Regions from separate parts of the Polycladomyces subterraneus genome, predicted to be linked through region 3. Evidence: riboswitches for the same ligand, from Rfam matches in the RefSeq annotation. Region 3 holds a riboswitch; each other region holds the start of a gene.
The links. Region 3 has a riboswitch for S-adenosylmethionine ahead of metX (homoserine O-acetyltransferase MetX). Riboswitches for the same ligand answer to the same signal wherever they lie in the genome.
Positions count from the first base shown of each region.

Region 1: it holds a riboswitch for S-adenosylmethionine, as region 3 does, so the genes downstream of both, NWF35_RS12820 (homocysteine synthase) here and metX (homoserine O-acetyltransferase MetX) in region 3, are expected to answer to the same signal.
Region 2: it holds a riboswitch for S-adenosylmethionine, as region 3 does, so the genes downstream of both, NWF35_RS07500 (nitrite/sulfite reductase) here and metX (homoserine O-acetyltransferase MetX) in region 3, are expected to answer to the same signal.
Region 4: it holds a riboswitch for S-adenosylmethionine, as region 3 does, so the genes downstream of both, NWF35_RS07445 (homoserine dehydrogenase) here and metX (homoserine O-acetyltransferase MetX) in region 3, are expected to answer to the same signal.

Region 1 is NZ_JANRHH010000047.1:9,785-17,331, reverse strand. It holds gene dcd (dCTP deaminase) at 1-499, opposite strand, end outside; gene NWF35_RS12830 (trans-sulfuration enzyme family protein) at 790-1,953, opposite strand; gene NWF35_RS12825 (aminotransferase class I/II-fold pyridoxal phosphate-dependent enzyme) at 1,919-3,115, opposite strand; gene NWF35_RS12820 (homocysteine synthase) at 3,413-4,714, opposite strand; SAM riboswitch class I at 4,901-5,018, opposite strand; gene NWF35_RS12815 (ornithine--oxo-acid transaminase) at 5,233-6,426, shown strand; gene NWF35_RS12810 (helix-hairpin-helix domain-containing protein) at 6,487-7,137, opposite strand; gene comER (late competence protein ComER) at 7,228-7,547, shown strand, end outside.
Region 2 is NZ_JANRHH010000031.1:92,706-100,252, reverse strand. It holds gene sat (sulfate adenylyltransferase) at 1-196, opposite strand, end outside; gene NWF35_RS07515 (sulfite exporter TauE/SafE family protein) at 210-965, opposite strand; gene NWF35_RS07510 (phosphoadenylyl-sulfate reductase) at 967-1,689, opposite strand; gene NWF35_RS07505 (DUF3906 family protein) at 1,736-2,014, opposite strand; gene NWF35_RS07500 (nitrite/sulfite reductase) at 2,011-3,639, opposite strand; SAM riboswitch class I at 3,719-3,837, opposite strand; gene NWF35_RS07495 (YtoQ family protein) at 4,113-4,553, shown strand; gene NWF35_RS07490 (spore coat protein GerQ) at 4,647-4,970, opposite strand; gene NWF35_RS07485 (cell wall hydrolase) at 4,987-5,406, opposite strand; gene NWF35_RS07480 (amidohydrolase) at 5,675-7,288, opposite strand; gene NWF35_RS07475 (carboxypeptidase M32) at 7,493-7,547, shown strand, end outside.
Region 3 is NZ_JANRHH010000012.1:19,310-26,856, reverse strand. It holds gene sdhA (succinate dehydrogenase flavoprotein subunit) at 1-1,452, opposite strand, end outside; gene NWF35_RS01640 (succinate dehydrogenase cytochrome b558 subunit) at 1,469-2,119, opposite strand; gene metX (homoserine O-acetyltransferase MetX) at 2,331-3,494, opposite strand; SAM riboswitch class I at 3,510-3,649, opposite strand; gene NWF35_RS01630 (ABC transporter ATP-binding protein) at 3,711-4,727, opposite strand; gene NWF35_RS01625 (ABC transporter permease) at 4,740-5,657, opposite strand; gene NWF35_RS01620 (ABC transporter permease) at 5,659-6,591, opposite strand; gene NWF35_RS01615 (peptide ABC transporter substrate-binding protein) at 6,679-7,547, opposite strand, start outside.
Region 4 is NZ_JANRHH010000031.1:78,689-86,235, forward strand. It holds gene sleB (spore cortex-lytic enzyme) at 1-487, shown strand, start outside; gene NWF35_RS07425 (FMN-dependent NADH-azoreductase) at 693-1,328, shown strand; gene NWF35_RS07430 (alpha/beta-type small acid-soluble spore protein) at 1,470-1,757, shown strand; gene NWF35_RS07435 (MGDG synthase family glycosyltransferase) at 2,044-3,165, shown strand; gene NWF35_RS07440 (fumarylacetoacetate hydrolase family protein) at 3,362-4,252, shown strand; SAM riboswitch class I at 4,412-4,541, shown strand; gene NWF35_RS07445 (homoserine dehydrogenase) at 4,619-5,932, shown strand; gene rlmD (23S rRNA (uracil(1939)-C(5))-methyltransferase RlmD) at 6,284-7,547, shown strand, end outside.

The DNA of each region.
Region 1 (7,547 bases), on a different contig from region 3:
ACGATACCTCGCACGCCTCATCGCTTTCGAAAAACAGTACTTGGCAGAGTCCCTCATTTGCGTAGATTTTGGCGGGAAGCGGCGTCGTATTGGAAATTTCCAGAGTAACATGTCCTTCCCATCCCGGCTCGAACGGTGTCACATTGGTGATGATGCCGCACCGAGCGTACGTGGATTTGCCCACACACACCGCCAAGACGTTTTCCGGGATGCGAAAATACTCTACCGACCGAGCCAATGCAAACGAATTGGGCGGGATGATGCAAACATCTCCCTTAAAGTCGATGAAAGAGTTGGAATCGATTTGTTTCGGATCGATGATGGAGTTCAGCGCATTATGGAATATCTTGAATTCATCTGCCACACGCAGATCATAGCCGTAACTGCTCAGACCGAAACTGACAGCTTCCCCTTTCCCGACATTCCGGTCGATGAACGGCTCGATCATGCCGTGCTCCAAAGCCATTTTCCGAATCCACTTGTCCGATTTGATCGTCATTTCCCGTACGACTCCTTTTCTTCCATTTCAAAGATTCCCGACGTACATTCCAACCGATATGATACGACAGACAAAAACGATTGCAAAGAGACCAGGGCAGGAAAACTGCGGAAAAACAAAAGCCATTATATCAGGATGTCTCTATTCTACCATATATTGATACAGAAAAAAGGAAAGTCTGGGGGCATCCTCCTCAAACCAATGAAAAAGCCGGTCAAGTGATCCTTGACCGGTATGAATGGCTACCGTATTTTCGCTTTTCACAACGGTATGGATCCTCAACTGGTTCATCACCGGCTGGAAGCGACCGAAACCGATCGGATCGACAATGCCTGATCCAAATCGTTCAACAGGTCTTCCACATCCTCCAATCCAACGGACAGCCGGAGCAATCCGTCGGTGATCCCATGTTGCTCCCGTACATGTTGGGGCATGGCAGCATGGGACATCTTGGCCGGATAGGAGAGGATGCTTTCCACCGCACCCAGGCTGACCGCCACAATGGGCAGACGTACGCGACTCAGCACTTCCCGCGCCCGTTCACCGGATCCGACGTCGAACGACAGGACCGCACCATGTCCGCTGGATTGTTGACATTGCAAACGATGGCCAGGGTGTGAGGGAAGTCCTGTGTAATACACCCGATGTACTTCAGGGTGATTCGCCAACGCCTGAGCAATCGTTTCCGCGGAACGGGTGGCAGCGTCCATCCGGGTTTTGAGCGTTTTGATCCCCCTGAGGACCAACCAGGCATCCTGCACACCCAATACCGCACCGATCGCGTTTTGCAGGAAACCGATTCGTTCCGCCAAGTCCGGGTCTTTCACGGCCACCAAACCGGCCACGACGTCACTGTGTCCACCAATGAATTTGGTCGCACTGTGAATGACGATGTCTGCTCCCAACAACAATGGATTCTGATAGACCGGGCTTAAAAACGTGTTATCCACAATCAGCATGGCACCGTGTCGACGGGCAATTTCTGCCGTACCGGCAAGATCCGTCACCTTCAGGAGGGGGTTGGAAGGCGTTTCGATGTAAATCCCCTTGGTGTTGGGACGAATCGCCGCCTCCACCCGGTTCAGATCGGTCGTGTCGACAAAGTCAACCGTAATGCCCAACCTGGGCATCACTTCGGCCATTACCCGATAAGTGCCACCGTACAAGTCCTGAGAAGCCACAAGATGATCCCCATTGGAAAACAGCAGCAATACGGTGGAGACAGCCGCCATCCCCGACGAAAACGCGAATCCGTGGGATCCTCCCTCCAGCTCGGCGATGGTCCGTTCCAATGCTTCCCGCGTCGGATTGCCCGACCGCGCGTAATCGTACTGTCCCGGTTGATCCAAATCATACTGGTGATAGGTGGATGCGAGATACATGGGTATACTGGCCGCCCCCGTCCGGGGGCAAATTTCGTTACCGTTGTGGAGCAATCGGGTCGCGAACTTCATCCCGTTTTTCCTCCTTCCATACCCGTTCCGCCTGATCCAGCGCCTGTGCCAGATCAGCGATCAAATCATCCACATTCTCGATCCCAACCGACAACCGAAGCAGACGATCGCACACCCCGACTTTGCGCCGCGTTTCTTCCGGGATGTCAGCATGTGTTTGCGTGTGCGGATACGTGATAAGCGTTTCCACTCCCCCCAAACTCTCCGCAAACGCGATCAATCGCAATGAAGAGAGCAATGGTCCCACCAATGCGGGTGATTTCACACGGAATGACAGCATGCCGCCGCCCCCGTCAGCTTGTTTGGTCTGTATTTCCCACGTCTCCGACTGCAATGCGGGATAGAACACTTCATCCACCAGTGGGTGCTGACGTAGGAAATGGGCCAGTTGATAAGCGTTTTCCTGATGCTTCTCCATTCTGAGTGCCAACGTCTTCATCCCGCGAAGCAACAACCATGAATCCTGCGGTCCCAGCACGGCGCCGATCGCGTTGTGCAGCCCCGCCATCTGTTCACTTAAATCTTCACCCTTGGTCACAATCAGGCCAGCCAATACATCATTGTGTCCGCCTAAATATTTGGTTGCGCTGTGAATGACGATATCCGCCCCGCACTCGATCGGACGCTGAAAATACGGCGTCATAAACGTGTTGTCGACAATCGTAATCAACCCATGACATCGCGCGATTTCACAGACAGCATGTAAATCGGTTACCTGCAACAGGGGATTGGTGGGTGTCTCAACGAAAAAGGCGCGCGTTTCCGGACGGATGGCTGCTTTCACTTCGTCCAGACGGCGGAAATCGACATAACTGAAAGAAAGACCATACCGTGTCATTAACGATTCAAACAGCCGGTACGTCCCCCCATACAAATCGAGCGAAACAATCAAGTGATCCCCTCGTGCGAATAGTCCCATGACCGTTTGTACGGCGGCCATCCCCGAGCTGCAGGCGAATCCAGCTGTTCCACCCTCCAGTCGGGCGATCGCTTCTTCCAACACCGCCCTTGTCGGGTTGGCGGTCCGAGTGTAATCGTATCCCGTGCTTTCTCCCAATCCCGCATGCCGATAGGTTGTCGAATAATACACCGGATAACTGATCGCCCCGGTTTTGGTCTCTTTGTTGGAACCCAATTGGGCCAGTTGTGTCTCAATCCGCATGCCATTGCCCCCTATTCCAAAAACCGTACGGAAAGTCTTTTTTGGTCATTTCGTTTACACAGATGGAGACGTGCTTTCCTCGATAGTCCCGGCCGGAAAACACGTCCCCTGTTTCATCCCATCATCAGAGCTTCGCCCGAATCACCGTCCCGTCTCTCTGTATCCCAGCGACAACATCGTATGAGCCAGCTCTCGATTGTCAGGCCAACCCTTCCCCAGGATCGATCCATGACGGGATTTACTTGTGAGACAGGCTTTCAGCCTTCATCACCATTTGTTTCGAATGGTCCCGATGTATCAGGCCGTGATGACTTGTTGACTTTTCTTCAATGCCTGATCCAGATCTGCGATCAAGTCGTCCACCGACTCAATCCCTACGGACAAGCGGACCAGTTCCGGTGTTACACCTGCGGCCAACTGTTCTTCCTCCGTCAATTGCTGGTGCGTGGTGCTGGCCGGATGGATCACGAGGGATTTGGCGTCACCCACGTTGGCCAGGTGAGAAAAGAGGCGCAAGTTTTCGATGAGTTTTTTGCCTGCTTCCAAACCGCCCTTGATACCGAACGTGAAAATGGCACCTTGCCCTTTGGGCAGGTATTTTTTCGCTTTTTCGTACGACGGATGGCCTTCCAATCCCGGATGGCTTACCCATTCCACCAGTTCGTGTTCCTGGAGGAACCGGGCGACCCGAAGCGCGTTTTCGCTGTGCCGTTCCATTCGCAGATGCAACGTTTCCAACCCCTGCAAGAACAAAAACGCATTGAACGGAGAGATGGCAGCGCCGGTGTCCCGCAACAGTTGAACCCGAGCCTTGATGATGTAGGCCAGCGGCCCGACCGCTTCGGTGTAGGAAACCCCGTGATAACTCGGGTCCGGTTCGGTCAATTCCGGGAACTTGCCGTTGGTCCAATCGAATTTGCCCGAATCCACAATCACCCCACCAATGCTGGTGCCGTGTCCTCCAATGAATTTGGTGGCTGAGTGCACCACGATATCTGCCCCGAACTCGATCGGCCGGCACAAGTACGGCGTGGCAAACGTGTTGTCCACAATCAGCGGCAAACCGGCATCATGGGCCACTTTGGCCACGGCTTCCACATCCAGCACATCCATTTTGGGATTGCCGATGATTTCCGCAAAGACGGCCCGTGTCTTTTCATTGATCGCCTTTTTGAAATTTTCCGGATCAGAAGGATCGACGAACCGCACGGTGATCCCCAGCTTGGGCAAGGTGTGTTGAAACAGGTTGTATGTGCCGCCATACAAACTGCTGGATGAGACGATTTCGTCCCCGGCTTTGGCGATGTTTAGGATGGAGTAGGTGATTGCCGCCTGACCAGAACTCGTCGCCAGCGCACCGACGCCCCCTTCCAGCGCAGCCACCCGCTTTTCAAACACATCTTGTGTCGGGTTCATGATGCGGGTGTAGATATTACCGAATTCTTTCAACGCAAACAAATTAGCCGCATGTTCCGTATCGTTGAATACATAGGAAGTGGTCTGGTAAATCGGTACCGCTCGGGCATTGGTCACCGGGTCCGGCTCTTGGCCACCGTGGACCGCCAACGTTTCCAGACCGTATTGTTGCGATTCGCTCATCACCATCATCCTTTCGGAAGAGATTGAATGATTAGGAATTTAGATCCCTCTCACTCTTGCAACCACACGCTCAAGGGCGCTCGCCCATTAAAGCCGCCTTCCCGTTTGTGACACCAGCCTACAACAGTGGAATAAAAAAGCCTCTTCTCCGATAAGAGAAGAGGCTCTGGTTACGCCAGCTCTCCTCTCTTATCTCTCGGAAACCGTTGGCGTCGGTTTCCGCAGGAATTGGCACCTTCCGGTTCGTACAGACCGGGGTTGCCGGGTTTCATCGGGCCAGTCCCTCCACCACTCTCGATAAGAGATTCCAAATCCGATTCAATTGTGTCGACAATCAGAAAACTTGTTTTTCATTATACCGGTCTCTCATGCTGCCGTCAACCGCTTTTTGAAGAAATGTTCGGCCATTGATTCCATTCCAAATTCCATCTACAATGGTGATAGATTGCTCATTTTCGGCTCAGGACGTGTGAATATGCGTCCATACATCAAATTGATGCATCATCAAGGAGGCCATCATGTCACGGAACCAATCATTGATCGAATTGACGGAAAAATACGGCGCGAGGAACTACCATCCCCTGCCGATCGTGATTTCCAAGGCGGAAGGTGTTTGGGTGGAGGATGCCGACGGCAACAAGTACATGGACATGCTGAGCGCCTATTCGGCATTGAATCACGGACACCGCCATCCCCGTCTGATCGCGGCGCTGAAAGAACAAGCGGATAAAGTTACCTTGACATCTCGTGCTTTCCACAATGATCAGCTGGGACTTTTTTACGAAAAAGTGGCTCAATTGACAGGCAAAGAGATGATCCTGCCGATGAATACCGGTGCCGAAGCGGTGGAAACCGCCCTCAAAGCAGCCCGGCGCTGGGCCTATGACGTGAAGAAAGTGCCGGAAAACCAAGCGGAAATCATCGTCTGTGAAAACAACTTCCACGGACGGACCATCACCGCGGTCTCTCTCTCGTCCAGCGACGAGTACAAACGCGGATTCGGCCCGTTGACCCCTGGCTTCAAAATCATTCCGTACGGTGATGTTGAAGCGCTGAAAGCAGCCATCACGCCCAACACCGCCGCCTTCCTGGTAGAGCCGATCCAAGGAGAAGCGGGCGTTATCGTGCCGCCGGAAGGATATTTGCGTGAAGCTTACCAAGTATGTAAAGAGCACAACGTCCTGTTCATCGCCGACGAGATCCAAACCGGCTTCGGGCGAACCGGCCAACTGTTCGCCTGCGACTGGGAAGATGTTCGGCCGGATCTGTATGTGATGGGGAAAGCGTTGGGCGGCGGCGTGATGCCGATCTCCGCCGTAGCCGGTGATAAGGAAGTGATGGGAGTATTTGAACCGGGCTCCCACGGTTCCACCTTCGGCGGCAACCCGTTGGCCTGCGCTGTCTCCGTGGCTGCACTGGATGTGCTGGTGGAAGAAAACTTGCCTCAGCGCTCGCGTGAATTGGGCGAATATTTCATGGCCGAGCTGAAAAAAATCCATAATCCGATCATCAAGGAAATCCGCGGCAAAGGCCTCTTCATCGGGATGGAATTGTTTGAACCGGCCCGTCCGCACTGCGAGCGTCTGGCTGAAGAAGGGTTGTTGTGCAAAGAGACGCACGAAAACACCATCCGTTTCGCTCCGCCGCTCACGATTACCCAAGAGGAGCTGGATTGGGCACTGGCCAAGATCCGGAAAGTGATGTCTGTTTGATATATGAAATAAGAACCCCCTCGGACTACGAGGGGGTTTAAGTTAAAATGATGGCTCAAATCACGGCACAGTCAACCGATCGCGAAACTTTTTCAGTGTTTTCTCCCCGATCCCCGGAACGTTAGCCAGCTCGTCCACCGAGCGAAAAGGACCATGCTCCTCACGATAACGTATGATAGCCGCCGCTTTGGACGGGCCAATTCCATCCAGCTGATCGAGCTGTTCCGCTGTGGCAGAGTTGAGCGAAATTTTGCCACCGTTAGCCGTGGTGCCTGACTGCGTCCCGCCATCTGGGACCGACCCGGTTGCACCGGCCACGGGAGGAGGTCCCTGTTCCCCTTTTCGCGGGATATAGACCACCATCCCGTCAGCCAACGGCTGAGCCAGGTTAACCCGATTCACATCCGCTGACGGTGCCGCACCGCCTGCATGTAGCATCGCGTCCTGCACACGCGAACTGCTGGATAACTTGTAAACACCCGGGCGGTTGACCGCCCCCTTGACGTCAACGACAACCTCAGTGGCTTTTTCCCTATTCCCGGCAGACGGTGTTGCCGGTAGGGCCGGTTTATAGGCAGGCAGGGTTGGAACCGGTGCAGTCTCTTCCCGATGGCTGATCAACAACACGATGAGTCCGATCACCACCAGCGCCAGCATCCCTGTCGCCATCGCCCACTTATTGATTCGGTAGTACCACTTGTCCTCCCACACCCTTACTCTCCCTTTCCTCATAATCCTCCCCGTTCCTGCATAGGGTTAAGGAGAAACGGCCAGCGTCATGCGGATGGGGAGGGTATTGTGATGAAATTCGGCTTCATCGGGACGGGGAGCATGGGAAGCAACCTGGTTCTCGCGTTTGTCCAATCTTACGCCATGCAACCCGATCGTATCATCGTTTCCAACCGTACACGCGACAAAGCGGAACGGCTGGCTCTGGATTGCCCTGGCATTCACGTGGCCGATCACAATCGGGAAACGGCCAAAAAGGCGGATTGTATCTTTCTCTGCGTCAAACCGGGAGATTTTCGACATGTGTTGGATGAGATACAGGATGTTGTCCGACCGGACCACTATGTCATCTCCATCACCAGTCCGGTGATGATTCGCGATTTGGAAGAGCA
Region 2 (7,547 bases), on a different contig from region 3:
GGTAATCCTCTTCGTTTAAGAAACCGGTCAGCGGAGAGAAAATGCCGGTTGCGATACACTCCAAATCGGACAGGGTCACCCCGGTCACTTCGATTCTCGGCAACTTCTCCGCTCGCTGAATCCATTCTTCTTTTTCTTCTCCGACGACAACGCGATCAATCAACACGCCGCCGTGCGGTGCGATGGTTTCTCCCATTTTTCCACTCCTCTCACACCAACTTGACACCTGTCAAAAACAACACTACAATCAACCCGATCCGTAACGCGAAATCGGGCAATTTCAGCGTAAACCGACCACCGATGAGTATGCCTGGGATGGATCCGATCAATAGATACATCACAAACGGCCAGTCCACATGACCGAAAGATGCGTGTACAACGCCTGTGGTCAGTGTCAAAAAGAAGGCATGAACCACGTCGGTTCCCACCATCACCGGAGAGGGAAGCGCAGTCGTGGCCAGCAAAAAGGCCATAAACATTGACCCACTTCCCACGGATGTGAGGCCGACCAGAAAACCGCCCACCAAGCCCAATACGCCCAGCGGCATCTGCCACAATGAGCGGAACGTTCGGTTCTGGCGACGCTTTTGTATCAATCGCCAGCCCATCAACAGTGCCACCAGGATAAACGTGATGCCCAACAAATGACCCAATACATCCTCCACGGACAGAGAGAAGTGATCCAGTACACGGATGGCGAGAACCCCTATGATTCCACCTGGGACACTGCCTTTCATCAACTGAAACACTATCTGCTTGTTCCACGTACGTTGTCGGATGTGCTGCAATGTTCCGACTGCCTTGGTTACGGCGGAATAAACCAAATCGGTTCCTACCGCCATCGTGGGAGAAAAGCCGTACAACAAAATGAGGAGCGGGGTCATGAGCAACCCCCCGCCCATCCCTGTCAGCCCCACCAACGTGCCCACCAAAAAACCCGTGAAGATAATACCGATCTCCAACATTTTACTTATGCAATCCGCACTCCGTTTTCATAAATCCCGCCCAGCGACCAGCTCGCGGATCTTCTCCCGGTTTGACCGGCCGGGTGCACGGTTCGCAGCCGATGCTGGGGTATTGGCGATCATGAAGCGGATTGTATGGCACCTCGTTTTCTTTGATGTATGACCACACTTGCTCGGAAGACCAAAATACCAACGGATTAATCTTGACCAATTGGAACTTGGCGTCCCATTCCACCACTTCGGCATTGGCACGGGTGGGTGACTGCTCCCGTCGGATACCGGTAATCCACGCACGGTAGGAGTTCAACTGCTTTTCAAGCGGTGCCACTTTCCGAAGGTAACAACACTGGTTGGGATCGCGTGCCCACAACTGATCCCCCCATTCCCGCGCCTGTTGTTCCAGCGTTAGATCTGTGGCAACACGGATGAAATCCTTTTGATACTTCTCCGCCAGACGATCCCGGGTTTCGTAAGTTTCCCGGAACAAGAGACTGGTGTCCAAGTAGAAAATATCCACATCGGGGTTTACTTTGACCAACATGTCCACGAGCGCCACGTCTTCATAACCGAAGCTGCACGCCAACGTCAAATCCGACGGGCCGAACTGCTGAACGGCCCATGCCAGAATGTCTGAAGGATGAGAATTCCGTAATTCCTCCGCCGCCGCTTTGCACGCTTCCGGTGACCACACTTTTTCTTCCGTCTGTACTGTTTGATTGCCCATTGATGTTCCCTCCTGCACAATGCATATTCAATCGGGGCGCAATTGGTCACACATCAGACGAATTTTCCGGTTCAATTCCGCTGACCACATAGCCGCTTCCCGATTTTACCCGGCGCTTTTCCTCCAACGCCCATTCCGCAACTTTTGGCGGAACGAGAAAATTCCGTTCCCATTCCTTTTCGGCAGCACTAAAGGCCGTTTCGTCGTCTTCTGCCAACACGACGATCGTATGAGTTTCCCCATCTTCCGTCACAACCGACAACCGGTATAGAAACAGGGAGGGATCCAAACTGTCATTCCGCTGCTTTGTCTTACGCACACTCATTTCGTTCCCGCCTTCGCCAGCGCTTCGTCCAGTCGCTCCTGGAAGGCGGCCACCCCTACGCGATCCACAAAATCGGCAAACGATTCACCGGGTTGCCGTTCATTTTTGTAAAACAGTACCAACGATTCCAACACGCGCGGAACATCATTTGCTTCCACCCGACCCTTGAGCTGGGTGTTGAAGCGGCCTTTCCCGTTCAGATGTCCGCCAACCGACACGGTGTATGCCTCTACCATACCTGCTGGCGTTTTCAATTTGCCGCCCAACAGCCCGATGTCGGCAATTTGTTGCTGTCCGCAGGAATTGGGGCAACCATTCACATGCAAACGGATCGGCACATCCAGGTCGATACGGGAGTCCAGATATTGCACGGTCCGGTACATCAACTGTTTGGTTTCGGTCAGCGCCAAGTTGCAGAATTCTTTACCGGTGCAGGAAATGGCATGTCCTACAAATGTTTTCGGGTAGGGTGTCAGCCGTTCCAACAATGGTTCTTTCAACAGATCGTCCACCCGCTCCCGCGGTACGTCGGGAATGATGACGTTTTGGGTGTTCACCGTGCGCACGGAGCCAGAGCCGTATTGATCGGCAAGATCGGCCAGTTGGAAAAACTCTTCCGCGGACGTCCGGCCAACAGGAATATTGAGCCCCACGTAGCACAGCCCTTCTTGTTTTTGCGGATGTACACCCGTGAAGTACCCACCGTTCCACTCCTTCAGCTGATCTTCCCCGCGCGACGGATAGGGACCGATCAGTTCAGTCAATACCTCCAAAAACTTCTCCGGTCCCCAATCGGCGACCAAGAATTTCAGACGAGCACGGTGCCGCTTTTCACGATAACCGTAATCCCGGAACACTTTGGTGATACCGACTGCCACATCCACCACCTGTTCCGGGCGAACAAAGATATCCAACTGCTGAGCCAGATGCGGTCGGTTGGACAATCCGCCGCCCACCCACACGTGGAATCCGACTACCCTTTCTCCGTCAATCTCCTTGATCGCGGGAGTAAAGGCGACATCGTTGATTTGTGCGTGCCCCGCATTGTGAATGTTGGCGGAGACAGAGATTTTGTATTTACGGGGCAAATTGGAAAATTCTTTGTTCAGCAAGAACGTCTTTTCCAGTTCGGCTACGATCGGACGCGTATCGATCAACTCATACGGATCGATTCCTGCCAACGGATTGCCGACAATATTGCGCGGACAGTCGCCGCATGCCTCGTACGAGTACAAACCCACTTCCTTCAACCGCCGGAAAATGTCCGGGATATTCTCGATTCGAAGCCAGTGATACTGCACCGCCTGCCGTGTGGTCACGTCGATGAGACCCCGGCCGTAATCGCGAGCCACTTCGGCCAACACACGCACCTGCCGGGAATTCAATATCCCCGTCGGAATCCGCACCCGCATCATGAAATAACCGTCAGATTTGGGCCGTTGCAAGTACAATCCCGCCCATTTGAAACGGGCGAATTCCTCCTCCGGGATCGACTCAAACCCGGTTTGGGCGTATTTCTCGATATCGGGAATAACATCCAGACCGTCTTTCTCCAATTTCAACTTCTCCACTTCGTTCAGACGGTCAACATCTTTCGCCCATTTCCACTGTTGCTGTCGCGCCATGATCGCTCCCCCTTTGATGTAAAAAACCCCTTTTCCCGGCGGGAGAAAAGGGGCGGTTTGTCTCGATAACGCCTTTTTCTCCCCATCTTCGAGAACGCGCGGTTCTCTCCGGAATTGGCACCGGGTTCCGCCCATGAGGGTCGAAACTGGTTGCCGAGGCTTCATAGGGCCGAGTCCCTCCACCTCTCTGGATGGGTAAGCAGGAATATTATTAAAACCGAGTTAACCACTCAGATTAGTAAACTAAGGCGATTTGTTGTCATGATACTCCGATTCGCCGTTATTGTCAACCCGTTTTCAAAAATATTTTTTTAGTGGCAAACAGACTACCTGTGAGAAAACTCCGAGCGTACGGAAGGTGGGCACTGCATTTTATCGCTTTTTGATACAATAGGAGAGGATCTACTACAATGACGTCAAGGCAGTACACACGATATGGATCAAGACACGACCTCAAAAGGAGGAGATGAAAATTGGAACTCTTGGTCTATCTGGCGGGACAAATTCATGACGACTGGCGCGAACAACTGCGAAAAAAAGCGGAAGAGCGCGGCTTGCCGATTATCTTTAAAGGGCCGCAGGAAGATCACGACCGCTCGGACGCGATCGGCGAACTCATCAAAGGGAAACAGCCCAACGCAGTGTATCGGGATCATGCCGCATCCGAACTGAACAACCTGCGGACGCGGATCTGGATGCAAAAAGCGGATGTGGTCATCGCGCTGTTTGGTGAGAAATACCGGCAATGGAACACAGCGATGGACGCTGCCATGGCCATCCAGATGGGAAAACCGCTCATTTTGGTTCGCCCCGAAAGCTTGCATCATCCGTTGAAAGAACTGTCCCAACGGGCGCAAGTGACCGTGGAAACGGTGGACCAAGCACTGGACGCACTGGCTTACGTTTTAGAGTGAACTGCAAAAAAAAATCCGTTTCCCCTGGCAGTACCGGAAAACGGACTCCGCATCATCAAAGTCGGCCCACCTGATCGGGCCGCCTTTTTTTGCCTATTCACCGGCCAAAGTGGCGGGCCGATCGTCAAACACCACATAATCGATATTGATGTTGAGAAACATGTGATCCTTACCGGTTTGCCTGTCGCGGACCACGATAAAATCCCGGCCGACGCCACGCAGAGTGCCAGTGAATTGCTTCGCATTCCATTGGGTATTGTTTTCAAAAGTTAGATATACCGTCACCGTTTTCCCGATGTTTCGGCTGAGCAGGTCTTCCGAATACACACGTTGTCTTTGCTGTGATACCGATGCGTCATCCCATCCTTGAACCGACAGGGAACCGTTTCCGTATGGATTGTAATAAGGCCAATACACCGCTTTTCCTCCTTCCTCAGTATACATCCGGACACGACGCGGGTTGGGGGATGTAAAAGCAATGGCTTTTGTACCGACCGCTATGGGTCTGGTTGAACCATTGCGGGGGACATGGACCGACCGGTTTGAAAAACCACAGCGCATAGGAAGCCGGATCGTATCGCTCGCCCCGGATAACCCTGCGGGCCAGACGAATGTCTCGATCTCTGGCCGCTTGATAAAAGTACGGCCGCTGCACGGCTTCAAAGCCTCCGGGCGATTGGAACACCATCGCCTTGATCGACCGGAGACCCTCAAAATCCAGACAATCGCCAATTACCCGGTTGACGCCGACATTGCCGACCAACATCATGGCCATCTTGCCGTCCCCTTCCGCCTCCGCCCGCATCAGACGCGCCAACAATTTCACTTCTTCACTATTGGCTCGAACCGGCATGCAATCACCTCGCGGTTATTCTATGTGAAAGCGAAGGTGAAAAGAACGATTCAAGTTGTTGACAAAGTCTGCGTGTTCCGATTTCCCGTCTCCGCTCCGTAGCGACGGCTTGAGTCGCTCAACGGGAAATACGGAGCTCCTCCAACAAAGGGTGACCGTTTACCCACGAGCCACCTTTGAGCTTGCCGAAAGAGGAGTGAGAGGGAAAATAGCTCACCCAACATCACGATGGTAGGCCACTTTTTTTCAGCAGTCTCACGCTTCGCCGTCATACATCCTTATTCCCCTGGTATGCCACCTTTCCGTTTACCACAGTCATAATCACCCGCGCCTGCAGGATTTCGTCCGGTTCCGTATCCGAAAGTGTACGGTCCAACACAGTGAAGTCAGCCCACTTCCCCGGTGTGATCGAACCCCGTTCCATTTCCTTTCCTTCGGCATAAGCGCTTCCTGCCGTCCACAAACGCAATGCTTCCTTGACGGTGAGTCTTTGTTCGGGACCATATCCCGGGTGGGGAAACTCCTCCGGATGCCGACGGGTGACTGCGGCATGGATTCCCAGTAACGGATTCAAGGGTTCGATCGGTGCATCGCTCCCACCGGCGCACACAACACCCGCGTCGAGCAATGATTTCCACGCATAAGCATACGGGAGACGTTCCGTTCCCAGACGGTCCTGCACCCAGGGAAAATCGCTGGCCACAAACCGCGGTTGGATGTCCGCGACGAATGATAATTCACTCATCCGTGCCAACAAATCAGGACGAAGCACCTGGACATGGATCAACCGGTCCCGATATCGCGTTTCCTTTGGCGAGGGATGACGCTCCCAAGTGTTGATCACTTGTTCGGCGGCCCGGTCTCCGATCGCATGGATGGCGACAGGAAAGCCGGCTTCGCGTGCCCTGCTCACCCATCCTGCCAATTCGTCATCCGAGTGAACCGGTTCGCCTGCAGTCTCCGGCGCATCCGCATAAGGCTCCGACAACCAGGCGGTTCGTGCCCCGATCGCACCATCTGCAAAGATCTTAACCGCGCCCACATCAGTCCATTCATCCCCCGTCCCTGCTTGAAGTCCCAGTTCCACCGCTTCATCCAAATGAGGATGATAAAGCAAATGATGCGTGCGGAACCACACCCCTGCTTCAACCAGACCGCGATATTCCCGCAACAGTTCACGCACACTGCCCATCACACGCAAATCTTCCGTATGGGCCGCAGTCAACCCGAGGGCCAGCGCCTCTTTCACCGCCTCACGGATATAGGAGCGCTTTTGTTCGGCCGTCGGTTCGGGTATGGCCGCGAAGAACGGGCGTGATGCGTTTTCGTAGATCATTCCGTTTATCTTGCCATCCGGATCCCGGCCGTACTTGCCTTCCTCGGGATCATCCGGTTCCAACCCCACGCCTGCGACCCGGAATGCGACCGTGTTGGCCACATGCGCATGGTGACAGATGCGGGTCAAAAAAACGGGATGACGTAAGGAAACAGCGTCCAGCTCCTCCCGGTGCGGGACTTCCCTTTCCGCCCATTGGTTCTCATCCCAATTGACCCCGACGATCCACTCCCCCTCGGGCGTGCGCGCGGCGATTTCACGCAACAGACAAAGCATCTCCCCTTTGCTCTTCGTTCCGTTCAGATCCAACCGATGGCGCAGCATCCCGTACGCCGCCAGATGCACATGGCTGTCCACCCAACCGGGATAGACCGTCGCACCCTGCCAATCGACGCGACGCACATCTGCTCTTCCCCAATGCAACAGGAAATCCTGACTGGTACCCACATCCACGATACGTCCATTCTCCACGTAGACAGCTTCCGCCGATTCCCGTCTCGCATCCATGGTGATCACACGACCATGTAAGAACAGTGTTTTTTCCACTTCGCCCTCTCCCTTGCACCATGATGAGTCCAATCGGATATATGCTCCTTGTCAATATCATGTTAAAATGAGGAGTAGCGGGTATATTCAGGAATGTTTCCTGTCTTAGTTCATCGCTTCCCGTACATAATCGGTTGTGATTTCCCGTATCATTGTAACATTTTGGTTTAATTGCATGACATGAGAAAGAAAAGGAGAGACAAAATGGACGAACGTCTATATGAACTGAAAAAGCGGTTGACGGAAATCAACGATCTGC
Region 3 (7,547 bases):
GCGTTCCATCAGCTCTTGAATTTTCTCGTCCGTTTTCAACAGGCGGTCATTGTACCGAACGACCGTCACGTTGTCGGTCATCCATTGACCCAGCTCCTGATGCAGTTTGTAGGCGTTTTCGGTGCCATCCATCTTGAGCAGCTGTTCGTATTTGGCTTCCTCGTCTTTGACAATGGACTCATACAACGTGGACGGCAGGTCTTCCGCCGATTTTTCCAATCCGCGCACATATTCGATCGCTTTGGGTCCGGCCACCATGCCGCCAAAGATGCACGACAGAAGCGAGTTGGCCCCGAGACGGTTGGCGCCATGGTACTGATATTCGCACTCACCCGCGGCAAACAACCCGGGGATGTTGGTCATCTGATTGTAGTCGACCCACAATCCACCCATCGAGTAGTGCACTGCCGGGAAGATTTTCATCGGCACTTTGCGCGGGTCTTCACCCATGAACTTCTCATAAATCTCGATGATACCACCCAATTTGATGTCCAGCTCTTTGGGATCTTTGTGGGACAGATCGAGGTAAACCATGTTTTCCCCGTTGATCCCGAGCTTCATGTCCACGCATACCTTGAAGATGGCACGCGTGGCGATATCCCGCGGTACCAGGTTGCCGTATGCCGGGTACATTTCCTCGAGGAAGTACCACGGTTTTCCGTCTTTATAGGTCCAGACACGCCCGCCTTCTCCCCGCGCGGACTCGGACATTAGGCGCAATTTGTCATCGCCTGGGATGGCGGTCGGGTGTACTTGGATGAACTCCCCGTTGGCGTAATAGGCGCCTTGCTGATACACCGCGCTTGCCGCCGAACCGGTGTTGATCATCGAGTTGGTCGATTTGCCGAAGATCATGCCCAAGCCGCCCGTCGCCAGGATCACAGCGTCAGCCAGGAAGGCCTTGATCTCGTGACTGCGCAAGTTTTGCGCCACGATCCCGCGGCAACGACCTTCATCGTCCAAGATCACCTTCAGGAATTCCCAGTGCTCGTACTTGGTGACCCGGCCGGCCACTTCCCAGCGACGAACTTGCTCGTCCAACGCATAGAGCAATTGCTGCCCCGTAGTCGCCCCGGCGTAAGCGGTACGGTGGTGTTTGGTTCCCCCGAAACGGCGGAAGTCGATCAATCCCTCCGGCGTCCGGTTGAACGGTACTCCCATCCGGTCCATCAGGTAAATGATGCCCGGCGCCGCTTCACACATCGCTTTAACCGGGGGTTGGTTGGCCAAAAAGTCCCCGCCGTAGATCGTGTCGTCAAAGTGTTCCCACGGCGAGTCACCTTCCCCTTTGGTGTTGACCGCACCGTTGATGCCGCCCTGCGCACATACCGAGTGGGAACGTTTCACCGGTACGAGCGAGAACAACTCGACATTGGCCCCCGCTTCCGCCGTCTTGATGGCAGCCATCAGACCAGCCAAGCCGCCACCCACAATAATGATTTTCTCGTTCATTGAACAATGCCCCCTTTTAACGCTGCGCCAACTGGTTCAAAAACTCCGGATTGTGGAATGCGAACAGGGCACTGATGCCGATGTACGACACAACCAGGAAAATGACCGCACATACCCAAGTGGATACATACTGTGCACGCGGCCCGACTGTAATGCCCCAGCTGACCAAAAACGACCAAATCCCGTTGCTGAAGTGGAAGACAGCAGCGACAACCCCAATCAGGTACAATCCAAAATTGACGTTGTTGCTGAGGATCTGGTGCATCATTACTGTCAACTCATGCGGTGTCCAGTGGTGCAGAGCCACCTGAATCCGCGATTCCCATACATGCCATCCCACGAAAATGAGCGTGATGACACCGGTAACCCGTTGCAACATGAACATGTAGTTGCGGAACGTGCCGTGATTCACCACGTTGTTTTTCGCCTGGAACGCGATGTGCAGGCCGTACAGCGCATGATACAAGAGCGGCAGGTAGATAAACACCGTTTCCAGGGCGAGCAGGAACGGCAGATTCCAGATCCACTCCACTTTTTCTTGGAAAACAGCGGGGCCTCTGGTCGCAAAATAGTTCGTCAACAAGTGCTCGACCAAAAAAAAGCCCACCGGAATGACACCCAGTAACGAGTGCAGCCGACGGTTGAAGAAACTGCTGTGATTGCTCATCTTGCGCCCTCCAATAACCCCTTGTAAGTTGGATTTTGATCGCGCGATCAAACCGTGATGTCAACCCGCTTCCCAAAGGTTTCGACAAATGCTGCGTACCTTGATTCAAGCGGTCCAGTAGATAGAAAGGGGTTTCAACTTTGTGAACAACCTTATTGTACTCCCAATTGTTCGACAGCGTCAAGGAAAGGGGGCAGCGTCTTCCGGATCGCTACCCCTCCAAAAACTGCCGGATTGCCGGTCCCATCTTTTCATATTCGATCAAAAACGCATCATGGCCGTACGGGGATTGAATTTCCCACAGTTGCGTATCTTTTCCTAGCGCCCGTAATTCCCGAAACAGTGTCCGTTGCTCCTCAATTTGAAACAACCGATCCTCCTCAATGCCGATGATCAGCACGCGAGAGCGGATCTTTGACAGCGCGGACGCCATTCCGCCGCGTCCCCTGCCCACATCATGCGTGTCCATCGCTTTGAGCAGACATAAATAGCTGTTGGCATCAAACCGGTTAACCAGCTTTTCTCCCTGATAGCGCAGATAGCTTTCCACTTGAAATGTTGCGTCCCGGGACCATTCCGGTACCTCGGTCTGCAAACGGCGTTGGAACCGCTGATGGAACAATGCGTCCGTCCGATAGGTGACCATTCCGACCATCCGGGCGATAGCCAGCCCTTTTTTCGGCCCCGGCCCCGGGTAGTAATCGCCTCCCTGCCAGTCCGGATCGGACATGATGGCTTGGCGTCCGATGTCGTTGTAGGCGATGGCCATGGGGGACAACGCGGTTGTGGTGGCGATGGGGATCAGATTCGCCACCGCTTCAGGGTATAAGATGCCCCATTCCAGTACCTGCATTCCCCCCATGGAACCGCCGACGATGGTATGAACCCGATCGATGCCCAATTCCTGAAGCGTACGATATTGCACATGGACCATATCCCGAATGGTGACCGGGGGAAAAGCCGAACCATAGGGCCGCCCCGTGGCCGGATTGATGGATGACGGACCCGTACTGCCATTACAACCACCGAGTACATTGGTGGTGACGACAAAATACCGGTTGGTGTCAATATAACGACCAGGCCCGATCAATCCGTCCCACCAGCCCGGTTCCCGTTCATCCCCGACGGCATGCGCATCTCCTGTCAACGCGTGACAAACTAAAACGACGTTGTCCCGGTCCGCCGACAGTCTCCCCACTGTCTCCACCGCGATGTGCACATCCTGCAGTGTTTCCCCGCATTCCAACGCTACCGGCCCCACGGCCACCGTTTTCTTTGTCACCGTATCGACGCTGGCTACCACGCGTTTTCTCTCCTTTTTCAAAAGGAAACACCCTCTTCGATCAGAAGAGGGTGTCGTCTGCTCCAATCCCATTGCAGTCCGTCCCCCTTCTCATCTCTCAGAACCTGTCGGTTCTGCAGGAATTGGCACCATTCCCCGCCGATTAATGTGTGCTTTCAATACACACGGGTAAACGGGGTGGTTGCCGGGCTTCATCGGGCCAGTCCCTCCGCCACTCTGGATAAGAAGGTGTTTCCTGATATTCGTATTTGAAGTTATGATACGATGGATCGAAATTTCTGTCAATGTTTACTTGGACGATATGCGCACGATCGGTTCGTTCGTGACGGACGGCGCTTCCGGGTGTTCCAGCCAGCAGCTGACGCGATGCGTTTGGGATACCTCACTAACTTCGGGCATCTCGTCGTTGCATATATGCATCGTGTACGGACAACGATCGGCAAACGGGCAACCCTTGGGCGGGTCCAACAGATCCGGCGGGGACCCGGGGATCGGTTTCAACTCCTGCTTCCGGTCCAAATCGAGCCGAGGCATGGAAGCCAACAGCCCCCAGGTGTACGGATGACGCGGCCGGTAGAAGATCTCTTCCACCGTTCCCGTCTCCACCACCTTACCCCCGTACATCACCGCCACACGTTGCGCCATTTCCGCCACCACACCCAAATCGTGGGTGATCAAGATAACAGCGGTGTCCGTTTTCTTTTGCAGTTCCTTCAGCAGTTCGATGATCTGTGCCTGAATGGTCACGTCCAAAGCAGTTGTCGGCTCATCCGCGATCAAAATCTTCGGGTTGCAGGCCAACGCGATGGCGATCATGGCCCGTTGCCGCATCCCGCCGCTGAATTCGTGCGGATAATTGTTGATCCGTGTTTCAGGGCTGGGAATGCCCACCAAACGCAACATTTCCACCGCGCGTTGGCGCGCTTCGGATGGGGAAATGCGCTGGTGCCAAATTAGCCCTTCCATGATCTGCTTGCCCACCGTCATCGTCGGGTTGAGCGACGTCATCGGGTCCTGAAAGATCATCCCGATCTCCGAACCGCGCACCCGGAACATTTCTTTTTCCGTCAATTTTAACAGATCGTTCCCGTCGAAAAGGATTTCACCGCGCTTGATTTTGCCGGGCGGCGACGGGATCAACCGCATGATCGCCTGGGCCGTCACACTTTTGCCGCTGCCGGATTCCCCAACAATGGCCAATGCTTCTCCCTTTTCCAACGTCAGATTGACACCGCGGACCGCTTGAACTTCTCCTGCATAGGTGTGAAACGACACGTGCAAATCGCGAATCTCCAACAATGCCACGTTGAAACCACCTCATTTCCGCATCTTGGGATCAAGTGCGTCACGTAGACCGTCACCGAACACGTTGAAGGCCAGCATCGTCAAGCTGAGGAAAAAGGCGGGGAAAAACAGCCGCCACCAATCTTCCGAAAAGATCACGACCAACGAGTCGTTGATCATCGTTCCCCAACTGGCTTGCGGTGCCTGCACGCCCAATCCCAGAAAGCTGAGGAACGCTTCGGCGAAAATGGCATTGGGCACCGTAAACGTCAGCATGACAATGATGGGACCCATGGCGTTGGGAATCAAATGTTTGAACAGGAGGCGCTTGGTATCGGCTCCCAGGGTGCGTGCGGCCAGCACGAACTCCTGTTGTTTCAACTGCAGTACCTGTCCCCGTACCAGCCGTGCCATATTGAGCCACCCTGTGGCGGTCAACGCGATGATGATCGTGCCCAAACCCGGCTCCAGCACAACCAGAAGCAACACGACGGTGAGCAGATACGGCAACCCCCACAAAATGTCCACGATCCGCATCATCACTTCGTCCACCTTGCCACCGCGATAACCGGCAATGCCGCCGTACAACACGCCGATGCACAAATCGATCAGGGCGGCGGCCAGTCCGATCTCCAGTGAAATGCGTCCACCGTACCAAGTGCGGACAAAGACATCCCTGCCCAGATCGTCGGTGCCAAACCAGTGCTCGCTTGAAGGCTCCATATTTTTTCCGTTCAAATCCTGCTCATAGTACGAATAGGAAGATAAATGCGGACCAATGATCGACATGACCGCAAGCAGAATGATCGTCACCAGTCCGGCCATCGCCAGTTTGTTTTGTTTCAGCCGTCGCCAGACGTCTTGGGTATAGTTGACGCTGGGCCGTTTGATCCTTTCCGCCTCCAGTGACCGTTTGGGTACCCGTTCAAAACGTTGTGCCGGAATCGCCATCTCAGCTCGCCTCCTTGTGTCCGACTTTGATCCGTGGATCAACCCAACCATAAATCAAATCCACGAGAAAGTTCATCAAGATGAGGATAGCGGAATAGAAGATCGTGATCCCCATGATCACCGGGTAATCGCGGTTGGTCACGCTATCGACGAAATATTTCCCAATGCCGGGGATCGAAAAGATCTTCTCTATGACGAAACTTCCGGTCAAAATGCCTGCGGTCAGCGGCCCCATGATGGTCACCACCGGCAGGATCGCATTGCGCAAGGTATGGCGAACGATGACGCGGCTCGGTGACAATCCCTTGGAACGAGCGGTTCGGATGTAATCCTGACTCAGCACTTCCAGCATGCTGGAACGCATCAGCCGCGTCACCATCGCCAACGGCAGTACGGCCAACGCGATCGTCGGCATGATGCTGTATTCAAACCCATCCCAAGTCGCGATCGGGAGCAGTTCCCACTCCAGCCCCAGATATTTTTGCAGAATCGGCGCCAGGACGAAGCTGGGAACCGATACGCCCAATACGGCGATCAAGGTAGCCGTATAATCCGGGATACGGTTTTGCCGGAGCGCAGCGATCGCACCCAACAACAAACCGAGAATCAGCGACAGGATGATCGCTTGCACCCCCAACTGGGCGGATGCGGGAAATCCTTCGCTGATAATCTGGTTGACCGTGCGGGTGGTGTATTTGATCGATGGACCGAGATCCAACATCACCAGATTTTTCATATAGTAGAGATACTGCTCCGGGTAAGACTTGTCCAAATGATACGCCGCTTTAAGGTTTTTCAGAGTTTCCGGCGGCAATTTTTTCTCACCGGTGAACGGATCGCCCGGCACCGCCAGCATCATCATGAACGTAAGTGTGGCGATCAACCACAGGGAAACCAACATCATCACCAATCGTTGTCCCAGATAGCGAAGCATGCATCCACCACCTCTGCCGTCCAAAATAAATAAGACAAGAGGAAGGCCACCCATTGCAGGTGACCCTCCGGACTGTGGTCCCCTTCTTTATTTTTCCGTCAGATAAGCGTGAGTGAAGGTGAACGAACCGTCAGGCTCGATTTCGACCCCTTTGACATAATCCTTCAACAGATAAACTTGGGTGTAGTTGTAGATCGGCGCAACCGGCATATCCCGGGCGAGAATGTCTTCCGCTTTGTGCATTGCTTCCATCCGCACCTTTTGATCCCCGGTCGCTTTGGCCTGCTTGATCAACGCATCATATTGCGGATTGCTGTATTTGGCGTTGTTGTTACCCCCGCCGGTCACCCACATGTCCATAAACGTCATCGGGTCCATATAATCGGGAACCCAACCGTAGCGGGCGACCTGGAAGTTGCCTTGGGTCAGGTTATCGAGGAACACCTTCCACTCCGTGTTGGCCAGTTTGACGTTGACGCCTAGATTTTGCTTCCACATCTGCTGGATGGCTTCGGCGATTTTCTTGTGCCCCTCGTTGGTGTTGTACGAGATGGTGATATCAGGCAATTGCGTAATGCCTTCTTCCTTCATACCTTCCTGCAGCAGCTTTTTGGCCTCTGCCGGATTGGCCTTGGGTTGGATGTACGGGGCATGCGTTTGTACCCACTCTTTATTCTGGTTGAAATCTCGAATTCCCCACGGCACCCAGCCGGTGGCCGGCGTTTGTCCCTGACCCAGGACGTCCTTCACGATCGCTTCCCGGTCGATGGCCAAGGAAAAGGCCTTGCGGATTTTTACGTTGTCAAACGGTTTTTTCTTGGTGTTGAAGATATAGTAATACAATGCTGGTTGATGTATGATCTTGGCTTTTTTCTCTTTGATTAACCCTACCGCCAAGTCAGGAGGAACATTTCGGCTCATGTCCAGCGAGCCGGATACATACATTTGGTACTCGG
Region 4 (7,547 bases), on a different contig from region 3:
TCATCATAAATTGCGGATCGATGGTATTACCGGTCCCCAAACGTGGGGATCGTTGAAGCGGCATACCGTATCCAAACAGACGGTATCCAAAAAAGTCCACAGGCAGCCTTGGCATTCTGTAAATTCCCGATTTTCAAAACAAGACATTGCGTTGATTGCACGAGCCGTATACAGTGAAGCGCGAGGCGAACCCTACAAAGGGCAAGTAGCTGTAGCCGCTGTGATTTTGAACCGGATTGATTCACCGGAGTTTCCGAAAACAGTACGCGGTGTGATTTTCCAAGATGGTGCGTTTACGGCGGTACAGGACGGGCAGTTCTGGATGAACCCCAATAGTACGGCCTATCGCGCTACGATGGATGCGATCCGGGGTTGGGACCCTACACATGGTTCGTTGTACTACTTCAACCCGGACACCGCAACTTCCGGATGGATCTGGTCTCGCCCGCAGGTGACCAAAATCGGAAACCACATCTTCACGAAGTGACGAGGAAAAGCCCGTTCCCTTGGGGACGGGTTTTTTTCATGAGTAAAAACCGGAGTGTATGGAAATCTTTTGAGGGGAGATTGTTTATTCATTTTTAGCTTGACAAAAGTAAGTATATAAATGCATAATATCAACGTAACTAAAGTTAGTTTAAATCCGTCATCACTCTCTCATCCATTCCACAAACGAAAGGAAGGAAGCTCACATGGCGACCGTATTGTACATCACTGCCAATCCCAAACCGGAAGACCAGTCGTTCAGCTTGCAGGTGGGACGGGCATTTTTGAATGCCTACCGGGAGGCCAATCCCGAAGATCAAATCGTCGAGTTGGATGTGTACAAATTGGACATTCCCTTCTTGGACGAAGATGTGTTCAGCGGTTGGGGCAAATTGCAGCAGGGGACCTCGTTTGAGGAATTGTCCGCAGAGGAGAAGAAAAAAGTGGGACGGATCAATGAGATCGTCGATCAATTTGCAGCAGCGGACAAATACATCATCGTCACCCCGATGTGGAACTTCAGTATTCCTCCGCGGATGAAGGCGTATATTGACTCCATCTGTATCGCGGGCAAAACGTTCAAATACACCGAAAACGGTGCAGTCGGTCTGCTGAAAGGGAAAAAAGCTGTCCACATCCAAGCGCGTGGCGGCATCTACTCCGAAGGCCCGACCAAGGACTTTGAGTTCGGCGACCGTTATATCCGTGCCGTGTTGTCATTCCTGGGTGTGGAATCCGTGGAATCTGTCATTGCCGAAGGTATGGCGCAATTCCCGGACAAAGCCGAAGAAATCAAGCAAAAAGCCATCCAACAAGCACGCGATTTGGCCAAATGCATCTAAGTACAATGGAACAGAAAAAATGCCCAATCCCCCTCTCAACCCTCATCATGGACGACCGCCCAAATGGGCGGTTTTTTCCTTTTATTGTCCACCACATCATTTGTTTCTCTTGATGGGAAACTATTCGCAGGGGGTGGAAACATGGCTCGAAAACGGCGCAGGCGATTGTTGGTGCCCGAGTCGCGGCCGGCCCTGGCGCGCTTGAAAGCCCAAGTGATGAGCAAAGAATTGGGTGTAGGACCGCTGTCGCCCGACCAGGTCAAAATGGAAGTGGCCAAGCAAGTCGGCGTACCCCTTAAACCCGGTGACAACGGAGATTTGAAAACGTCCGATGCCGGAAAAATCGGCGGCACCATCGGTGGCCACATGGTACGGGAAATGGTCAAACTGGCGCAGGAGCAGCTGGCGCGTCAACGATCCCAGCCCTAGACCACGGTTCATTTGGGTCGTCAGGTTGTCGACAATGTCCGAGGGATCCGATTTCTCACGCGTGACCTTTGAGCGCAGTGATTCAGGAGCGAGAGGGAAATCGGCACACCCGGAATCGCAGGTGGCCAAAACATGTTGTCAGCAGTCTCACGGCCCATTTGGACCACCAACCTGTTTCATCATTGTAAAAGATTGATCAATTTTTCGCGAGATATTGATAAGAAAGGAGACGGATTGGGTCGTTTTTGTCATAATGATAGAGGAGTGGGATTGAGGAGGGCGCCAAATGGAACGTGTATTGCTACTGTCGATGGGATTTGGTGCCGGGCACAACTCGGCGGCACAAGCATTGTTACATGTGATGGAACAGCGAAACGCACGAGTGATGTACGTTGATTTGTTGGACTGGATACCGACGAAGGCACATCCTCTCCTCCAAACCGGGTATCACCGTATGTTGAACCGGTTTCCGTCAGTGTATCACTATCTGTATGATTGGACACATCAGTCCCGTTGGTTTCGTTATGTTTCCGGGGAAGCGATCAAGCGGGCGGGGTGGATGATCCGGCGCCAATTAGTACGGCGACTATCTCAATTCCGTCCAACAAAGGTGGTAGCGACTCATCCGTTCGCATTGATGTGGTTGTCTTCCCACTGGCGTCGCATCCCTTCATTCTGCGTGGTAACCGATTATGAAATTCATCCCATTTGGCTGTCGGGCGCACCTGATGTGTTGTGCACGGCCAGCGGAATTTCTGTTCCTCCACAGGCGCAACGCCGTTTGTGGCAATCTGCCACCAGGATTGTCGAGACAGGTATTCCCGTGAAAAGGGAATTTCTCCAAAACGTGTCGAAGCAGGAAGCGCGACGTTTGTTGGGATTGAGTCCGGAACGTCCGGTAGTATTGGTGATGGGCGGCGGGGAAGGGATGGGGCCCGTCCGCGAAACCGTACGGGAATTGGAGAAAGCAGGCCCCATTTGTCAAGTCGTGGTGCTGACAGGGAAAAATGAAGCCCTGATGTATGAGCTGACCCGTCATTCTCTGCCACCCCACATTCGCGTAGAGGGATTCCAACCCGATGTCCCCTTGTTCATGGATGCTGCAGACCTGTTGATCACCAAGCCGGGTGGACTCACCATAACGGAAGCGATGGTCAAACGTTTACCCCTGTTACTGTTGAACGCATTGCCGGGGCAGGAAGAGGCGAACCGGAGATACCTATTGCGCCATCGAGTGGCGGAAACGGTTCAGTTCGGTCGATTGACACAACAGATGAAGCGTTGGTTGGAGTCACCGGCCCGTCGGGAACACATTGCCCGAGTCATGTCGAATCTGGCATCCGGAAATGCGGCTGATCGAATCGCTGATGAAGTTTTGCAACCGGCACGTCACCGGGTGTTGCGATGATCTTCCCGCAAAAAGGCTTGCAAGCACCTGCTTTTGATGCATATGCTGGGAGGAGAGGAGTGGTTGGATGCGTTTGGTAACCTATGTGATCAAAGAAGACGTGTTGAACATCCGGGCGGAAGAGCATGGCGATGCCCGGATCGGTTGGGTGCAGGATGGGTATGTTTGGGATATCGGTTTTGCACAGGAATGGGCCATGTTGGAAAAGGGAATGCCGTTTCCCCGTGCGATCCCGACAGATATGGTTGCGTTCCTGGAAACAGGGGCGGATGGCCTTTCATTGTTGCGTCAGGTGATCGATGCTTGCCGGGGTACACATCCTGATCAAGTGAAAGTGGAGGGTGAACCGGTGGCATTGTCGCTTGCGGAAGTCCGTTTGCTTCCGCCGGTGCCCAGACCGCCCAGCTTTCGTGATTTCTACGCGTTTGAACAGCATGTCAAAACGGCGCGGGCACGACGCGGCCTCGATATGATTTCTGAATGGTATTATTTTCCTGTTTTTTATTTTTCCAATCATCAGACTATAGTGGGACATGAGCAACCAGTATACCGCCCGAAAAACACCCAATGTTTGGATTATGAGTTGGAAGTGGCATGTATCATCGGGAAAAAGGGACGCAATATCCCCCGAGACTCAGCAAGGGAATATATCGCGGGATTGTGCATTCTCAACGATTGGAGCGCACGGGATGTTCAGCTTGAGGAAATGAAAGTGGGTTTGGGACCGGCCAAAGGGAAAGATTTTGCCACTTCGTTGGGACCGTGGTTGGTCACCTTGGATGAGCTGGAAGACCGAAGAACCGGTGATCATTGGGATTTGGCGATGACTGCCCGGGTCAACGGGGTTGAATTGTCCCGCGGCAATCTCCGGGATTTGCACTTTTCCTTTGCGGAAATGATCGAGCGAGCTTCTCAGGATGTTTTTTTGTATCCTGGAGACGTAATCGGGTCCGGCACAGTCGGAACCGGGTGTATTTTGGAGCTGGGTACAGAGGTGCATCGTTGGTTGGAACCGGATGATGTGATAGAGCTGGAAGTGGAGCGCTTGGGCGTTCTTCGCAACCGCATCGTGGCGCGGCATGATTGATGTCCGGTTTCCCGTGGAACCGGACATTTTTCTACTGGGAACGGACAAATTTCGCCGTAATGACGATGTCTGTTCGATATTGTTCAAAAAAAAGGGTTTGACAAACGTATTTTTTTTGTTGGATAATAGTGACTAATTAAATAGGGATCAACCACTGACTCGTTATCGAGAGAGGCGGAGGGACTGGCCCGATGAAGCCCGGCAACCATGTTCGGCCCCTGCGTTGTAGGCAGGGTACGGGCATAAGGTGCCAATTCCTGCAGTACCTTCGGGTGCTGAGAGATAAGGAGCAGGGTGGCGTGGATACATGTCCCCTCTTCTTATCTTTGGAAGAGGGTTTTGAATTTTTAAAGGGGGGAGCAGGCGATGAAGCGTGTCGATGTTGCGTTGTTGGGACTGGGAACGGTGGGAACGGGAACATACAAAATGCTCCAGTCCAATCAGGACGTGATTGCACGCAAAACGGGCACGCTGTTTGAAGTCCGCCGCATTCTGGTGCGGGATTTAACCAAGAAACGAAAGGTGGAAGGCGTGAAACATCTCCTGACCACCCGCTTTGAGGATGTATTGGAAGCGGGGGTGCAGGTGGTGATTGAAGCGATGGGCGGAATTGAACCCACGCTCACCTATGTGGTGAAAGCGATCGAAGCGGGATGTCACGTTGTGACCGCCAATAAGGAGCTAATCGCCAAACACGGGGTGGAGCTGGAGCAGCTGGCGCGTGAAAAGGGCGTTCAATTGTTGTATGAAGCCAGTGTGGGCGGCGGCATCCCCGTTTTGGGTACCTTGCAGCATTTGTTGAAAGCGAACCGCATTCATAAGGTTTCCGGGATTGTCAACGGTACCTGTAATTATATTTTGACGCAAATGACTGAACATGGACGTTCGTTTGACTCTGTTCTTGCGGAGGCGCAGGAAAAAGGATACGCTGAAGCCGATCCGACTGCAGACGTCGAAGGCTTCGATTCGGCTCACAAACTGGCGATTCTCTGCCGGTTGGCTTTCGGGGTGGATGTGGCGGTGGATGACATCCCGCGGAAAGGGATCACGGACATCACGGTCGCCGAATTGGAGATTGCCCGTCGACTGGGATATTCGATCAAATTGCTCGCCCAAGCTGAACAATACGGTGAAGAAGGACCGGTAGCATTGCAAGTAGCGCCCACCCTGGTGCCGCTTTCCCATCCGCTTTCCGGGGTTCGCGGCGTTTACAACGCCATCCATGTGGAAGGCGATGTTGTGCAAGATGTGACACTGGTGGGTCAAGGTGCGGGTGAACAACCCACCGGCAGTGCGGTGGTGGAAGATTTGTGTAATGTGTACCGACTGCCTGCTTTGCGCGCTGCCTCCCTTCGTCGACCGATGATTTTGCCGGCGGGTGAAGAAAGCGGTGTCCAGTTCCTCCTGATCGAGACGGAGGAAGTATTGGCTGCCGACACGGCGGACAAGTGGAAATCGGAGCTCGTCGATACAGGCATCCAAGTGCTGGATGCAGTCATTTATCCGGATCATGGACGGAGCCATGCCGCTTTCCTCGTTCGCAACTGGGAGCCGCGGCTGGCTTCAGTTCTACCGGCGGAATGGGAAGTGTCCGTCAAACGGATCATTACCCGCCCGGTGTTGGCGGCCTCTGTGGCGCAAGAAGAAAAAGAAGTGGTGAGTGCGGGTTCCGTCAACTGATGTGGAGTGAAGACGCTTTTGGGAGCGGGTCCGATGTTTTAGTCTATAACGTGTCTTGTCATTCCGTAAGGAAGCAATGTTTTTCCAGGCGAGCGAAGACCTAAGCCCTGACTGAGCGAAGACTCGGGAAGCGCAAGATTGAAATTGCGGGCAATTTCCTCAAAGCAAAGCGTACTTTGCCCACGTCCTGCGCTGACCTGGGCGGAGCGGAGATGGGGGATCGGAGCTCGTGAAATTTGACATCAACCTGACCGCCTTCCTGCGTTTTGCGGGAAGGCGGTTTTTGGTGTCCGGGAAATTCGGGTACAATGAGGGGGATATCGTCCGATCTCGGGTAGGAAGGTATGAATGATGAAAAAGAACGAAACGATGATTCGCCTGAAAAAGGGGGAAACCATCCAGCTCCCGATCCGTCGTTTGGGCATCAACGGGGAGGGAGTCGGATTTTATCAAAAACAAGTGGTGTTCGTCGACGGGGCCATTCCGGGTGAGGTAGTGGTGGCCCGTGTGGAAAGCGTGGAACGACGGTTTGCCAAAGCCCGTCTGCTTCGGATTCTGAAGCGATCTCCTCACCGGATTCAACCGCCGTGTCCGGTTTATGCCGATTGCGGGGGGTGCCAACTACAGCATATCGATTATCCGATGCAGTTGAAGCTGAAAAAGGAATTGGTGGAAGAAGCGTTTGCCCGTTACACTTCCTTGCGGAAATTGCCGATCGAAGAGATGGTGGGGATGGACGAACCGTGGCGATACCGCAACAAGGCCCAACTGCCTGTGCAATTACGGGGGCAAAAGGTGTTGATGGGCATGTATTCGGCCCGTTCCCATCGGTTGGTCGACATGAGGGAGTGCGGGGTACAGCATCCCGAGACCAACCGCATTCTGGAAACAGCGCGCAAAACGGTGGAGGAGCTTGGCATTCCCATCTACGATGAAAAGAAACATACGGGTGTGTTGCGCCATTTGGTGGTCCGCTTTGGGTTTCAGACGGAAGAAGCCCAATTGGTGCTGGTGTGCCGTACCGACGAATTGCCGCGAGAACGAGAGCTGGTGATGCGTCTGGTTCGTCGCTTGCCGCAGGTGAAAAGCATCGTGCTCAACGTCAACCCGAAACGCACCTCTCTTGTCTTTGGTGAGAAAACGCGCATTTTGTGGGGCAAGGAAACAGTGGATGAGCGACTGAATGAAAAAGTGTACGCGTTATCGGCTACGGCGTTTTTCCAGCTCAACCCGATCCAGACCGTGAAATTGTACGACTTGGTGAAGGAAGCCGCCGCGCTGACGGGGAAAGAAACCGTCATCGACGCCTATTGCGGGGTAGGGACCATCGGTTTGTGGTTGGCGGATCGTGCCGCCCGCATCATCGGGATGGACACAATCCCTTCAGCGGTTGAGGATGCCCGACGTAACGCGAAACGGAACGGGATCGGCCACGCCGAGTATCATGTCGGTCGAGCGGAAGATTTGTTGCCCCGGTGGGTCAAAGCGGGGTTACGGCCCGATGTGGTTGTGGTCGACCCACCGCGGACTGGTCTAGGTCAGCCGTTGATCGATATGCTAAGGGAAGTGCACGTGCCGCGGCTGGTGTACGTGTCCTGTAATCCGTCCACTCTGG